3 regions of the Peribacillus sp. B65 genome follow, and region 2 is predicted to be linked to each of the others. Evidence: riboswitches for the same ligand, from Rfam matches in the RefSeq annotation. Region 2 holds a riboswitch; each other region holds the start of a gene.

Region 1 (5,113 bases), 470 kb from region 2:
TGTCATAAACGAGAACTTGTTGTTTTTCCCCATTATCAAAGACAGCAGTCACTTCAGCAGTTTGCGTTCCTTCTTGTTTATAGTGGGATGCAAATCCTAAGTATAGCTCTTTGGCATCATCAACTTTTACAGTAGGTGAAGTTAATGTACTATCAAAAAAGCCTTTTGCTGCTGGTGAACCGTTATCATCCCATTCATCAGGATCCGCTACTGCTATAACACCTTGACCAAGTTCAAATTTGTTACGCTCCTGGTCTTCTGCTTTTGTCCAAAAGTCCTTTGTTGTGAAGCTCCAACCTTGCCACTCTTCTGTACCAGCTGGCATATTCGAGCTATTCGTAACCGACCAGCCATTAGGAGCTGTATGGCTCCAACCGAGAATGGAACTTGGAATGTTTTCATTCACTGCTGGCTTTAATGCAGACTCTAATTGGTCAAAACTTTCTCCAAGCATCATGTTGACGAATACATTTATATTCTTGGAGCCAATTATTTGGCCTTCCTCGTAAGCAGTAATCTTGAATTGTGATGAACCCGATATCTCCTTGCTAGGTGTAGCTTTTATTGTCAACATTTTTTCTTCTGTTCCTGATAGCACATACTCAAGTTCATTGTGCTCTACACTCCAACCTTCAGGTGCATCAACTTTAATTTTCCCGTTCATACTTTTACTTCCATAATTTTTCACCTTCACTTGGAGTGCAGTCGATTCACCTTCTGTTACTAAAGAAGGAGAAGCTTGTACCGAGACCATTTCCAGGGCTTTTGTCTGACCATCAGCCAGTAACACCTTTTTACTGCTATTGTTAAATGAATCTAGTGCTTGTACCTTAATTTCATAATCAGTACCTGGCTTAAGTCCAGCAACAGGGAACTCTAAATTCTTTGGCACAGGATCATAATAGAATTCAGAAAATGCGGTGAAATCTGCGTCCATCTCCCCTGTTTCCTTGTTTTTGGCTGTAATGTGATATGAATGTACGAGTGCGTTATCTTTTGCCTGTGGAAATGTTACATTTAAACTTCTTAGTGTAGATTTTTCTTCTACAATCGAAGCCTTATCTTTAACTGCAAAAACCGGTGGTAACTGATCTCGATCGTCTGTATATTTAAATTTATTTTTTTTAGAAGGATTTTTTATTACCCATGGTTTTCCTGTCCAATCGTCTTTATGAAAGTCACGTTTTTTAATGACAACTTCATTATTATAAACTTCTACAATCATTCCTTGACTAATATCCCGATATCCTTCTGGATGGAACCCTTGAAGTTTACCTGGCTCCAATTCCAAATAACTTACAGAAGACGTGCCAACTGACGTAAAGTCTTTTTGATGAATCGTTCTCGGGTCTTCGAGTGGATAATGAGAATGGCCTGAAAATGTAATAACCTGTGGATGTTTCTTTAAAGTATCATATAAAAGTTCTTTATTTTCCTGAGTTCCCCACAAGTCACTTCCATACACAGTGTCTTTAATGTGTTGATGAAGAAAAACAAAGATTGGTTGGTCCGGATTCTCTTTTTCTGCTGCAGCTAACTTTTCACCTAGCCAGTTAATTTGATTAACGGAATATAAACCATGCGTATTACCATTTTCCGGACTTAACGTAATAAAATCATATCCATTTACTTTTTTATGATAGTAAAGAGAATCCATTCCTGTTTTCTCGAGAAAACGATCTTGTGCCTTTTCAACGGAAAGTCCATTCCAATAATCATGGTTCCCCATTGTAAACATGGATTGGACACCACCTTGTTTCTTCTCATTATAAATGGAGAAGAACTTATCATATTCAGAAGCGTATCCATAGTCCGTTAAATCCCCAACGACAACAAAAGCATCCTGTCTAGGCGCAGCTTTATTTAATTGATCCATGGCTGTTCTGAACTTGTTCATATCAGCTGTTGATCCATCATCAATATGCACATCACTGATTACTGGAAAAACGAGCTCAGGTTTACGTTTATTATCTGAATTTGAAGATTCCGAGAATGCTTGTACACTTGATAAAGAAGTTGTTAATCCTACCGTTACAACTGTCAGCATTGCTGCAAATTTATTTTTCCCTTTCAAAATCAATACCTCCTATTTATCGTTTAGCTAATTATGTATTTTTTAAACAGATCAACAACTATCCTCCTTGTTTATAAATTTTTAAGGTGTTTACCAATTAAAATAGTAACTTTACATTATTAATAAAATATAAGACCAATGTAATTTATATATTAATAAATCAAAAAAGGACTAAGGCCAGTATTCGTTCCATTCACTTTTGTCTCGTTTTTGGTATTGATTTTCCATTTCTTAATGGGAATGGAATCCTATCCCTCAACTACGTAGTTACCCGTAAAATGGTAAATGATTCCACAGTGCATAGAAATACCAATTTTCATATGGTAAAGTCTAGAAGAAGGAAAGGAGAGAGGTTATTATAAAAAATTATTAAATATTGTGATGGTAATAACTCTTGTCTTTGGACTGTTTTTTGCGATTGCACCGATGAATAAAGCATTAGCATTGTCCTACGATAATACAAACCCTTATTCGACAGGTTGTGCTTCTAAAAGCCCAATCACCTATGAAACAGAATATATATATAAAACTATTAATGTTGAGATTACATAATCTAAAAAAGATGAATCCAGCCCTATACCGTATCCATTTTCATTGATTATTCATGTATTCTAAAAAAATATTTCTAAATTGCCTTGCATTAGAAAGGATTCCTTGTTATATTACAGTCAATTAAATATTTTCTTACTTCATACTTTTGAAGTGAGGATAGAGGAGCAAAAACCATTAGTACACATTTTGAGGAGAATGAGATCCTATGACTATTGTGGAAAGGGGAATTTGCCGAAGCGGAAAGAATCTCATGTTCTTGAAGCTGGTTCTGCTATTGAATAAATACAGGACTGTCATATAGGAAACTATATGGAGGGCTATCTTATGCGCGGAAACATTTTTTGATAAATATTGTTTCTACTGCAGCAGCGAATCCTCGTTGTTGCTTTTTTGCGTTTACTCCTGAATGGCCCACCACCTCTGAATATTTTCAAAAAATCATACAAAAGGGTGTGAAGTTATGAATTTTGGCCAAGTTTTAACCGCAATGGTTACCCCGTTCAATCATAATGATGAGGTTGATTTTAATGCTACGAGAACTTTAGTAAACTATTTAATTGCTAATGGCTCTGATGGATTAGTAATAGCTGGTACAACTGGAGAGTCCCCTACATTAACAACAGAAGAGAAACTGGATTTATTCAAAATTGTTGTTGAAGTTGTTGATGGAAGAGTTCCTGTCATAGCTGGAACTGGCTCAAATAACACGAAAGCTTCCATCAACTTAACAAGGCAAGCTGAGGCAGCAGGAGTCGACGGAATAATGCTCGTTACCCCATACTATAACAAGCCGTCTCAAGAAGGATTATTTCAGCACTTTAAGGCTATTGCCCAATCAACATCTTTACCGGTAATGCTCTATAATATTCCAGGACGAAGTGTTGTAAACATGTCAGTAGAGACGATTGTTAACATCTCAAGAATCAACAATATTGTGGCAGTAAAAGAGGCAAGTGGTGACTTAGATGCCATGGCACAAATCATAAGCAAAACAACTGGTGATTTTACATTGTACAGCGGCGATGATGGGTTAACATTACCGGTTTTAGCCATCGGTGGAACAGGAATTGTTTCGGTTTCTTCACACATAATTGGTAATGAAATGCAAGAAATGATAAATAGCTTTAAAAATGGTGATGTCCATGGTGCTGCCGCTACACATCGTAACCTTCTTCCAATCATGAAAGCATTATTTGCTGCACCAAGCCCCGCACCAGTAAAATCAGCATTAAATATGCGGGGGTTAAATGTTGGAGGTGTCCGGTTACCATTGGTCCCTTTAAACGATGAAGAAAAAAGAGCACTACAAATGGCTCTACAACCTAGAAACGAAGAAGCTGTTTTGTTAAATAAATAAATAAATAAATAAAGATAATGATTCATTCAGCATACTTTAATACCGTTTTTCTAATTAAAGACCATAATAAACGGGATAAAATTTTAAAAAGCAGTGCAACTCATAAAGAGTGCACTGCTTTTTAATCGATCCACGGCTCAGTGCTTAAACTGGTTGAGCACTCCATTTTCAAGAAAAAATATATGGCATACAGTTGGAATTATAAATTTCAAATTTCTAACGCAATGATTTTATCGGGATCGATCATAAGCTTGTATTTCTAGTGATGTTGAGATGTAATTATTGAAAGACATAGTGTACCTGCCCAATTCTCTTGAAGTGATAAGAATAATCTTAAATGACTCGTTCCTTGGGATCCAATCTATAAAGGACTTCATTTTTTTATTTCTTCTTCTACCTTTTCTCTCTCTCTCTTGTTCTATAAAACACGTTCGTAAAAGTGTACTTTTACGAACGGGACTTTTCTTCCCATATAGGTAAAACAGTTGAATATTTAATTTCTCTAAGAGCTAGGCTAGTTTGAATTTTTGTTATGCCTAGTTTATTTAACTTTCTAATAAATATTTCTAATTCCTTCCGATCTTTATTAGCCACTTTTAGAAGATAATCATACTCACCTGTTAAACAATGACACTCTAATACTTCTGACATAGAAGCTAATGCCTTTTCCAAAACTTCCAGTTCTTCAGCTTGATGTATATTTGTACTAATAAAAATGAAACATAATAAATCAAAACCTAGCTTCTCCTGGTTTAAAATTGCTACTTGTCCATTAATAAACCCTTCATTTTCCAAACGTTTTATCCTTGAATGTATAGCTGGGGGAGATAACTTGACACGCTTTGCAAGCTCAGTATTACTTAACTGTGCATCCTTTTGCAGTAAATCTAAAATTTGAATATCAACATTATCTAGAACCTTGCTTACGATAGATTCCACTTATAGTCACTCCTTTTACAAATGTTCCAAAAATAGTATCACTTCAATAGCAAAACAAAATTTTATTCTGTTTATCGGCAATATTTATTAATATTATTCTAAGTTTCTTCTATTATACAAAATAATATATTAATAACGATCTAAAATGTTAAAATTATTAATAAATAAATGCCATTGTGCACAATGGCTTC
Region 2 (5,113 bases):
CCCTCCTCTTTTTCATTTCCCTAAAAATGTTTGCCGAACGCAAAATTAAGTGTAAATTTTTTTACATTGTCGTAAATGCTAAAAAGTTTCCTCTACACAACTTATTTTATACTATACACAAATATACAAAAAAAGTGCAACTATTTTTTAAACATTTCAAAAAGGCGAATGACTTTTACACACAATAAAAACTGTCAGGAATCTCACTAGGGAGCTCCCTGACAGCCAGTCATTCCGTACATGATACGTAACGATGAAGTTATATTTATATTGTGGAGTTTTAATGGTGAATATAATATAGGGGAGCTATTTCTGGACGACATGAAATTCACGAGTAAATGTGTGAATTTCACGAGTAAAATGCCAAAATTCACGAGTAAACGTGGTAATACCGCGGAATTCTTGACTGGCATTGCCACTCATTTTTCCTGTTTCAATGAAATTGCCAAGTACGCAAATCCCAATTCGATTCCGCAAAGCACAACCAGGGTGATTAAAGTTTGGAACATCATGATTTCCTCCTCCTCTAAGACTTAAACAAATCTTAAAGGATGAAACCAATACCAGAACAAGACCTTATTTGAAGAAATCTTCAGCAGTCCCACACTGTTCCCTTGCCCTGAAATGGGTTTCATACTGTACAATAAAAAAAAAGAAAAAACGGTGATACCATGACAAATATTAAAGAAATAGCTCAATGTGCTGGTGTATCTGTCTCAACAGTGTCTCGTGTATTGAATGATCATCCATATGTAAGCCCCGATAAAAGAAAGAGCGTCTTAGAAGCGATCAATCGTTTGAATTATACGAGAAACATCAACGCCATTCATCTTTCAAAAGGCAAGACCAATCTTATCGGCATCATCATCCCCTTCAACAATCACCCATATTACGGGGCAATCGTTAACGGAATCACTAAACAGGCAAATGCAATCGGCTGTCATATCGTCATCTTTCAAACAAATTATGATAGAGAGAAAGAAATCCAGGCTTTTAATATGCTGCAAATGAAGCAGCTCGATGGCATTATCGTTTGTTCAAGGATTTCAGAAATGAAAATCCTCTTGGAATATCAAAAATACGGACCGATTATTTTATGTGAAGATACAGCTCAGGCTGAATTCTCATCCATCAGCATTGATCATTATGCAGCTTTCTCCTGTGCCCTTGAGTACGTGATCGCTAAAGGATATAAGAAAATCGGATACAGCCTCGGCCGTAAAAAAAGCAGAAATAGTTCCCACCGCACAAAAGCCTTTAACGATATCATGAGTAAACATCAACTGATAAACAATAAAGAATGGCTGTTTGAAGGCAGTTATCACATCAAAGACGGTGAACAATTGTTTCAGGAATGGAATTCGATGATGGATAAACCTGAAGCCATCATCATCACGAATGATGACACGGCGGCAGGATTCATTCTTACCGCTAAGAAATCGGGTATAAGGGTACCGGAAGATGTGGCCATTCTCGGCTTCAATAATGATAGCCTTGGCGAAATGCTCGACATCACGACCATTTCCTTACCGCTGGAATGGATTGGGAAAATGGCAGTGGACCTATTTGAGAATCCTGGAGAGGTCAAACATGTAAAACTGGACTACGCCCTAATAAAAAGGAAAACCGTTTAGTTATCAGGATGCTTTATTTTAGTATATCGTCACTTGAATTCTTCCTTACTGCCATCATTCAACTAGGAAAAAATAACCACCTAAAATAATCATTGCGATATCCCAGAAGTTATTTTATAATTTTGATATAGTAAAGTTTACTCAATTACTAGCAATCTATTAACGATTGCATGAATTTCATGAGTACAATCGTCCGACGTCACCTATTAAACTGACGCAAACGATTATAGAAAATTGAATACTTCCTCATTTACCGATGAGTTAGAGGCTGCAGCTTATAAAAGTAAAACGGACGAGATTCTGGAAAATTAAAGACTCCGTTTGAAAGGATAAGTTGCCGAAGTTAGGGTATATTCCATGTATATTCTTGCTGGCGGTGTAACCGAACAGGAACACCACTGTCACGTTTTTTCAGAAAAGCGTGGGGAGCTATCTTCGGAAGGATAAACGGGTTTATTATAAACAGCCGTCGATCTTTTTCGACTGCTGTTTTTTTATTTTTCGTTCCCTTCCAATAAAAAGGAGTGTAACATCAATTGTCAAATTCACAATCACCATCAAGCCCTACTGAACTGAAAAGGAGCCTGAAAGCGCGTCATTTAATGATGATTTCATTAGGTGGAACGATTGGAACAGGTTTATTTTTAGCTAGTGGCGGGGCCATTCATTCAGCCGGACCCGGCGGTGCCTTGGTGGCATACGCAATCATCGGCATCATGGTTTATTACTTAATGACAAGTCTTGCAGAAATGGCAGCGTTCATGCCAGTGGCCGGTTCGTTCCGTGTCTATGCATCCAAATTCGTCGATCCGTCTTTCGGTTTTGCGATTGGTTGGAACTACTGGTATAACTGGGCAATCACCATTGCTGCCGAATTGGCAGCCGTTGTCTTAATTATGAAGTTCTGGTTCCCGGATAGCCCTTCAATTATCTGGAGTGCCATTGCGTTAATCATTATGTTTCTTATCAATTACATGTCAGTTAAAGGTTTCGGGGAAACAGAATTCTGGTTTGCCATGATCAAGGTCGTGACAGTCGTCATATTCTTGATCACGGGTGTACTGATCATTCTCGGAATCATGGGTGGCAAAGACCCAATCGGTTTTTCCAATTTCACAATGGGCGAAGGTCCCTTTAACGGAGGATTCTTCACGATTCTAGGCGTATTCATGGCTGCCGGCTTTTCATTCCAAGGTACGGAATTGCTTGGAGTGACTGCAGGTGAAAGTGAGGATCCAGAAAAAAATATCCCAAAAGCGATCAGATCCGTTTTCTGGCGTATCATCTTATTCTATATCTTAGCCATTTTTGTAATTGGCATGATCATTCCGTTTACCGATTCACGTTTATTGAGTGAAGATGTTGCCGTAAGTCCATTTACGCTTGTATTTGAAAGGGCCGGCCTTGCATTTGCTGCATCCATCATGAACGCGATCATTTTATCATCCGTACTCTCAGCCGGTAACTCTGGCATGTACGCTTCAACCCGTATGCTATGGGACTTGGCACGTGATGGTAAAGCACCGAAATTCCTAGGCAAGTTAGATAAAAGAGGAGTACCCGTGAATGCCCTTATCGTGACTTCTTTAGTTGGCTGCGTTGCATTCTTAGCTTCGTTTTTCGGTGATGGCGTCGTTTATATCTGGTTATTGAACGCTTCAGGCATGGCGGGATTCGTCACCTGGGTAGGGATTGCGATTGCCCATTATCGGTTCCGCAAAGCCTACGCAGCTCAAGGCCTTGATATGAATGCTTTACCATTCCGGGCAAAAGGCTTCCCATTCGGGCCTATATTCGCACTTGTCCTTTGTATTATCATTATTATCGGACAAGGCTATCAAGCTTTCAGCAGCGATGGGATCGACTGGAATTCAATGTTCGTTTCCTACATTGGCTTGATTCTATTTTTCGTCTTATGGTTCGGCTATAAAATTAAGCACAAAACGAAAATCATTCCGCTTGAGGAATGTGACCTTAAATCAAAATAATACGCAAAGGACCTGTTCTTCCTAATCGAAGAAGAACAGGTCCTTTTTTCATTTCAATTGATAAACACGGCATTCATATGGTTGCAGGGGTTTGCTGGAGATTCCTTCTTCCTCCTGATCATAATTGCCGATCAGCTTTGTGGCAGAATATGCATGCAGCTCTTCAGGCAAAGTATAGGAGGCCTGCTCTTCTTTAAAGTTGCATAGCACCAACAGCTTTTCTTCTTCCAACGATCTCGTGTAGGCAAATATTCGTTCATCATCCGGGAACAGCAGTTCAAAACGGCCATAAACGACGATATCATGTTCCTTGCGTAATTGGATAAGCTTTTTATAAAAATGAAAAATGGAATTGTGATCATTGTAGGCCTTTTCTGCATTAATCTCGGGGAAATTGGGATTAACCTTAATCCAAGGAGTCCCTTGCGTGAATCCTGCGTTCCGGGAGTCATTCCACTGAATCGGTGTTCTCGCATTATCTCGGCTGCGGGCGTGAATGGCTGACATCATCCGCTCTTTTGACCAGCCATGAGAATTGACTAGTTCGTCATATGAATTCAATGTTTCGATATCCCGGTATTCATCGATGCTTTCAAATGCAACATTGGTCATGCCCAGCTCTTCCCCTTGATATATATAAGGTGTACCCTGAAGCATATGAAGACAAGCAGCAAGCATCTTAGCGCTTTCAATACGATACTTTCCATCATTACCAAACCTTGAGACAACCCGGGGCTGATCATGGTTGTTCCAGTATAAACTGTTCCAGCCATCCCCCTCCAAACCAGTCTGCCACTTGGAAAGAATTCGCTTTAAATCGGTAAGCTTCCACTTATCATTACTCCACTTTCCTTCAGGCCCTCTCCCCAAATCCATATGTTCGAATTGAAAGACCATATGTAGCTCACCACGATCTTTACCTGTGAACAATTGTGCGTCCTCCGGTGTGACGCCTGGCATCTCCCCAACCGTAATCACCTCATACCCAGAAAGCGCCCGTTGATTGATTTCCTGTAAAAACTCATGTATGCGCGGGCCATTCAGGAAAAATGGGCTTCCGTCACCAAACTGCTTCTCATGGCGAACGGCTCCATCCGAATAGCTTTGATCTTTTGATAGGAAGTTGATGACATCCATCCGGAAGCCATCGACACCCTTATCCAGCCACCATGTCATGATACTGTAGATTTCTTCACGGAGCTTAGGGTTCTCCCAGTTTAAATCCGGTTGTTTCCTGCTGAATAAATGTAAATAATATTCATCGGTTCCTTCATCATATTCCCATGCCGAACCTTTAAAAATGGACTCCCAATTATTTGGCTCCTTCCCATTCCTGCCAGGTTTCCAAATATAATAATCACGTTTCGGATTATCTTTTGAGGATCGCGATTCCTCGAACCACGGATGTTCGTCTGAAGAATGGTTGACCACCAGGTCCATCATGATCTTCATTCCACGTTCATGAACTGCCGTCAACAACCTATCGAAGTC
Region 3 (5,113 bases), 1.6 Mb from region 2:
TATAAGAAAGAAGAACGAAAACGATCAATGTAAAGTAAGTCATGATTCTTTGCGATCTTGGTGAAACTGTAAGACCCCAGCTAACTGCAAATGACCATAATCCATTAGCAAAGTGGAAGATTGCCGAGATAATACCAACAATATAGAACACAATCATAAATGGACTAGAGAAAATTTCAGCCATCATGTCAAAGTTAACTTCAGCACCCATAGCTGCTTGAATTCTAGTTGCCCATATATGCCAAACAAGGAAAATCAACGTTATGATTCCAGTTAGACGTTGTAGCATGAACATCCAGTTACGGAAGAAACTAAATCTGCCTAAATTGTTTTTTGCTGTAAAGGCAATATAAATTCCGTACACAGCATGGAAAATGAGCGGTAGATAGATGACGACCCATTCTACCAGAATCTTCACGGGCGTATACTCAATTAAATGAACTGCCCCATTAAAAGTCTCTTCTCCTTTTGTTGCCATAAAGTTTACCGATAAATGAAAAATTAGGAATAGACCAATTGGAATTACTCCTAGAAGTGAATGAAGCCTGCGATTCCCAAACTCACGATTTTTTGCCACTAAGTGCCCCCCCTTAATTTGTGAAAAATCATGCAAAGATAAACTGGTGGCTACCTTTTATCTCCGCGTGAAAATACAGTATAGAGTCAAAAAAACTCCTCTATACTTCCTTTACAATTATGTGACATGTCCATTTTACTCCTGACTTCTATATGCGTCAAGAAAACGGATACAAGAAATCTCTTTTTCAGAATAGATTTTATTGGATTAAATTAGCTATTTTTTGTATGTCAAGATGATATTTTGAATAAATTTCTAATTTAACTATTAATATCTCGATATAATTTCTCATTTTTTTCCAATTGTTATTTAAATAAATAAAAAACAGTATAATTTGCAAAAGAAATACGTTTATAATAGATTTACAGAAAGAGGCGATAAATTATGAAAAAAAATATTGCTGCTGCGATAGAAGAAGAGATTCAAACTGAAGAAATTCAAACTGAAGAATTCCTGGTTCCAGCTTTCGGATACGAATTAATCAGAGAAGTTCTATTGAACGATATTCTCGGAAAAGACTCTAATCAAATCCTCTATTGGGCAGGTAAACAATTAGCAAGAAAATTCCCATTGAATGGCGATCAGGAAGTGATTGAATTTTTCCAAAGCGCTGGATGGGGCAATCTGGAAATCTTGAAATATACGAAACACGAGATGGAATTATCCCTGACGGGTGAAATAATCAGCCGCCGCCTGGATTTACACCCTGATTGTCACTTCCAACTTGAAGCCGGTTTCCTTGCCGAGCAGTTTACACTGCAAAAAAAATTCCTCAGCGAATCAACGGAAGAAATTAAACGCCGCGCAAAAAAAGTGATATTCACCATCCAATGGGATCCCAGAGATCCAATCTAATGAGCCCTTAAAACAGACTTACCCTTTTTACCGGAAGTCTGTTTTTTATTGGACTCCTGACACTTAAGCTAGCACATTTGCATGCTGACCTAGTTTAAATGCTTCATGAAGAGATTCGACCGCCTTCACCATTTCCTTTTCATTGACGACAGTCGAAACTTTAATTTCCGATGTGCTGACCATTTTCACCTGGATGCCTGTATTGGCCATCACTTCAAACATCTCGGCAGCCACTCCCGGATTGGATACCATACCAGAACCGACGATGGACACTTTTGCCAATCCGCTCTCCGTTTCGACTCGGTCGAATCCCAATTGTTCTTTATTATTTTCCAGCACGATCAAGGCCGCTTCCGTATCTTCACTTTTTGTGGAAAAAGATAGATTGGTCGTATCCTCGGCAGTCATGCTTTGAATGATGATGTCCACATTAATCCGGTTTTTCGCAAGTGTTGTGAAGATTGTGGATAATGCACCAAGTGATTGGGGCAAACCATATATTGTGACCCTCGTAATACTGTCTTCAAAAGCAATCCCGCGTACAATTAAGTTTTCTTCCATAGTTGCTTCCTCCTCAATGATCGTTCCTGATTCTCTCTCCATGCTTGAACGGACTTCAAGCGGTATTTGATAATTTTTTGCATATTCGACAGCCCTTGGATGAAGGACGCCCGCCCCCAAGTTGGCAAGTTCCAGCATTTCATCATAAGAAATCGATTGGAGTTTTCGTGCGCCTTTTATGTAGCGAGGGTCCGTTGTGAAAACACCCGTTACATCCGTATAAATATCGCATCTATCCGCATTCAGCGCTGCAGCGATGGCAACCGCTGTCGTATCGGAACCGCCTCGCCCTAAGGTAGTGATTTCCCCATTTGCATCGTTCCCCTGGAAACCAGCCACGACCACTATTTTCTTCTCCTGAAGCTGAGCTTGGATCCTCGTGGCATCGATGTTTAAAATCCGGGCATTCCCATGAACGGATTCCGTTTGCATGCCAGCCTGCCAGCCAGTATACGAAATGGCTTCATGTCCTTCTTCAATCAATGCCATCGTTAACAGGGAAATCGTTACCTGTTCCCCCGTAGTCAATAGCATATCCATTTCCCTCTTGCTCGGGGTTCCGGAAATATCCCGGGCCATGGAAACCAATTGATCCGTGGTTTTCCCCATGGCTGAAACAACGACGACTACCTCATTTCCATTCTGCGCTTCCTCGATTACCCGATTGGCAACATTTTTGATTTTTTCTACGCTTCCGACGGATGTTCCGCCAAATTTTTGAACGATTAATGCCATCCTCATGCACCCTCTCTACCTTTTTAGGCAATAAAAAAAGCAATGAGAAATATCTCATTGCTGTGATCACATATCTAAATACTGTAAACACAGTGAGATAGCTCTCCAGGGTATAAACCCTGACAATCCGCCATTTATTAAATGTCGGACCAGGAAAACAAGGTATGAGTCTTGTCTTCCTTCGGCGTCATCCCCTTTCAAAACCTTTCATGGAAGCTCATACTTCTCCAGGTTTTTACTCTTGAATTCCGCACCTCTATCAGCACTTTTAAGTTGTCTAGTTAAAAATTCTTTTTAATCATAGCATAGAGATTTATCGGTAGCAAGATTATTCTTGTAATTTTCTAACGATTCCCTCTGCTACCCCTTTTGGCATGCCAGCTTCCATGATTTCCTCGGCGGTTGCCTCTTTGATTTTCTTCAATGATCCAAAATGCCTTAATAATTGCTTCCTTCGCTTTTCCCCGACTCCTGGAATATCATCAAGCTGGGAGTGAACTGCATTTTTCCCGCGTAGCTGACGATGGAATGTAATCGCGAACCGATGCACTTCATCCTGAATTCTTTGCAATAGGTAAAATTCCTGGCTCCGTGAATCAAGAGGTACGATTTCAAGCGGATTTCCGATCATCAATTGCGAGGTCCTATGCTTTTCATCCTTAATGAGGCCTGAAAGTGGAATATCAAGGCCCAATTCATTTTCCAGAATATCCCGTACAGCTTCCACATGTCCCTTTCCGCCATCAATGATGATCAAGTCCGGAAGCGGCAGCCCTTCTTTCAATACCCGTGAATACCTTCTTCTGACCACTTCACGCATCGATTCATAATCATCAGGCCCTTGGACCGTCTTGATCTTATATTTGCGGTACTCCCTTTTTTCCGGCTTTCCATCAATGAACACGACTAAAGCGGAAACTGGGTCACTTCCCTGGATGTTGGAGTTATCGAAAGCTTCAATTCGATGCGGGGTGTAGATACCCAGTTGCTTCCCGAGGTTTTCCACCGCATTGATCGTTCTTTCTTCATCCCTTTCAATCAAAGAGAATTTTTCCTGAAGCGCGATGGAGGCATTTTTATTCGCCAATTTAAGCATGTCTTTTTTCGCTCCCCGTTTCGGGTGAATCGTTTTGACACCAAGCAGCCCTTCGGCCATTTCGGCATCCACTGATTCAGGCAGCAAGATTTCCTTTGGTTTAAAGTGGTTCGTAATCTCGTAAAACTGACCGAGGAATGTAAGAAGTTCCTGTTCTGGTTCATCGTAGACCGGAAAAAGTGAAACATCCCTTTCTATTAATTTACCCTGCCGGACAAAAAATACCTGAACGCACATCCAGCCTTTATCATAGGCAAAACCAAATACATCCCTGTCGATGAAATCTGTCGTCATCATTTTCTGCTTCTCCATCGTAATATCGATATGGGCAATTTTGTCACGGAACTCCTTGGCCCTCTCGAAATCGAGATCTTCCGATGCCTCCAGCATTTTTTCAGTCAGTTCTTTTTTTATTTCAGTATGCCCGCCGTTCAAGAACCTGTTGATATCATCCACCATTTTTTTATATTCCTGTTCCTCTACATCATATACACATGGGGCCAGGCACTGGCCAAGGTGATAGTAGAGACAAACGCGATCAGGTAAAGTATTGCATTTTCTAAGGGGATAGATGCGGTCGAGCAATTTTTTCGTTTCGTTAGCTGCAAATGCATTCGGATAAGGACCGAAATATTTACCTTTGTCTTTTTTGACTTTTCGCGTAATGATTAGACGTGGGTGGCGTTCCGCAGTCAGCTTTATGAAGGGATACGTCTTATCATCCTTTAGCATGACATTATATTTTGGGTCATGTTTTTTGATTAAGTTCAACTCTAAAATAAGAGCCTCGATATTGGAAGAGGTGACAATATATTCGAAATCCTCAATTTCATTCACGAGCCGGAATGTTTTTCCGTCATGAGATCCCGTGAAATAAGAACGGACACGATTTTTCAACACTTTCGCTTTGCCTACATAAATGATCGTTCCCTGACGATCTTTCATTAAATAACAACCAGGTTGATCGGGAAGAAGGGCAAGTTTATTCTTTATTTGTTGATTCATGCATTCAGCCTCCTGTTCTCCCTTTTTTACAATTATTATATATCAAGATAGCGAAAAAAGCTTCAAGTCCGCAGACTTGAAGCTTTTTTTAGCTAACCTACTATTACGCGTGTTTTGAAATAAGTTCAGCAAGTGCTTCTTTAGGTTGGAAACCAACAACCTTATCAACCACTTCACCGTCTTTAAGCACGATTAATGTCGGGATGCTCATCACACCAAATTTTCCAGCTGTTTCTTGGTTTTCATCCACATCCACTTTTACGATTTTTGCTGTATCGCCAATT

Evidence for each region. Region 2 has a riboswitch for lysine ahead of ACSR9O_RS12730 (amino acid permease). Riboswitches for the same ligand answer to the same signal wherever they lie in the genome.
Region 1: linked by a shared signal. The riboswitch ahead of dapA (4-hydroxy-tetrahydrodipicolinate synthase) and the one ahead of ACSR9O_RS12730 (amino acid permease) in region 2 are both predicted to bind lysine.
Region 3: linked by a shared signal. The riboswitch ahead of ACSR9O_RS20225 (aspartate kinase) and the one ahead of ACSR9O_RS12730 (amino acid permease) in region 2 are both predicted to bind lysine.

The regions. Positions count from the first base shown of each region.
Region 1 is NZ_CP195840.1:3,076,858-3,081,970, forward strand. Features, by position in the region: gene ACSR9O_RS15025 (metallophosphoesterase) at 1-2,074, opposite strand, end outside; lysine riboswitch at 2,776-2,954, shown strand; gene dapA (4-hydroxy-tetrahydrodipicolinate synthase) at 3,087-3,983, shown strand; gene ACSR9O_RS15035 (Lrp/AsnC family transcriptional regulator) at 4,431-4,922, opposite strand.
Region 2 is NZ_CP195840.1:2,603,354-2,608,466, reverse strand. Features, by position in the region: gene ACSR9O_RS12735 (LacI family DNA-binding transcriptional regulator) at 672-1,634, shown strand; lysine riboswitch at 1,889-2,074, shown strand; gene ACSR9O_RS12730 (amino acid permease) at 2,171-3,622, shown strand; gene ACSR9O_RS12725 (glycoside hydrolase family 13 protein) at 3,671-5,113, opposite strand, start outside.
Region 3 is NZ_CP195840.1:4,154,901-4,160,013, reverse strand. Features, by position in the region: gene ACSR9O_RS20235 (succinate dehydrogenase cytochrome b558 subunit) at 1-577, opposite strand, end outside; gene ACSR9O_RS20230 (YslB family protein) at 962-1,432, shown strand; gene ACSR9O_RS20225 (aspartate kinase) at 1,496-2,728, opposite strand; lysine riboswitch at 2,819-2,995, opposite strand; gene uvrC (excinuclease ABC subunit UvrC) at 3,057-4,829, opposite strand; gene trxA (thioredoxin) at 4,933-5,113, opposite strand, start outside.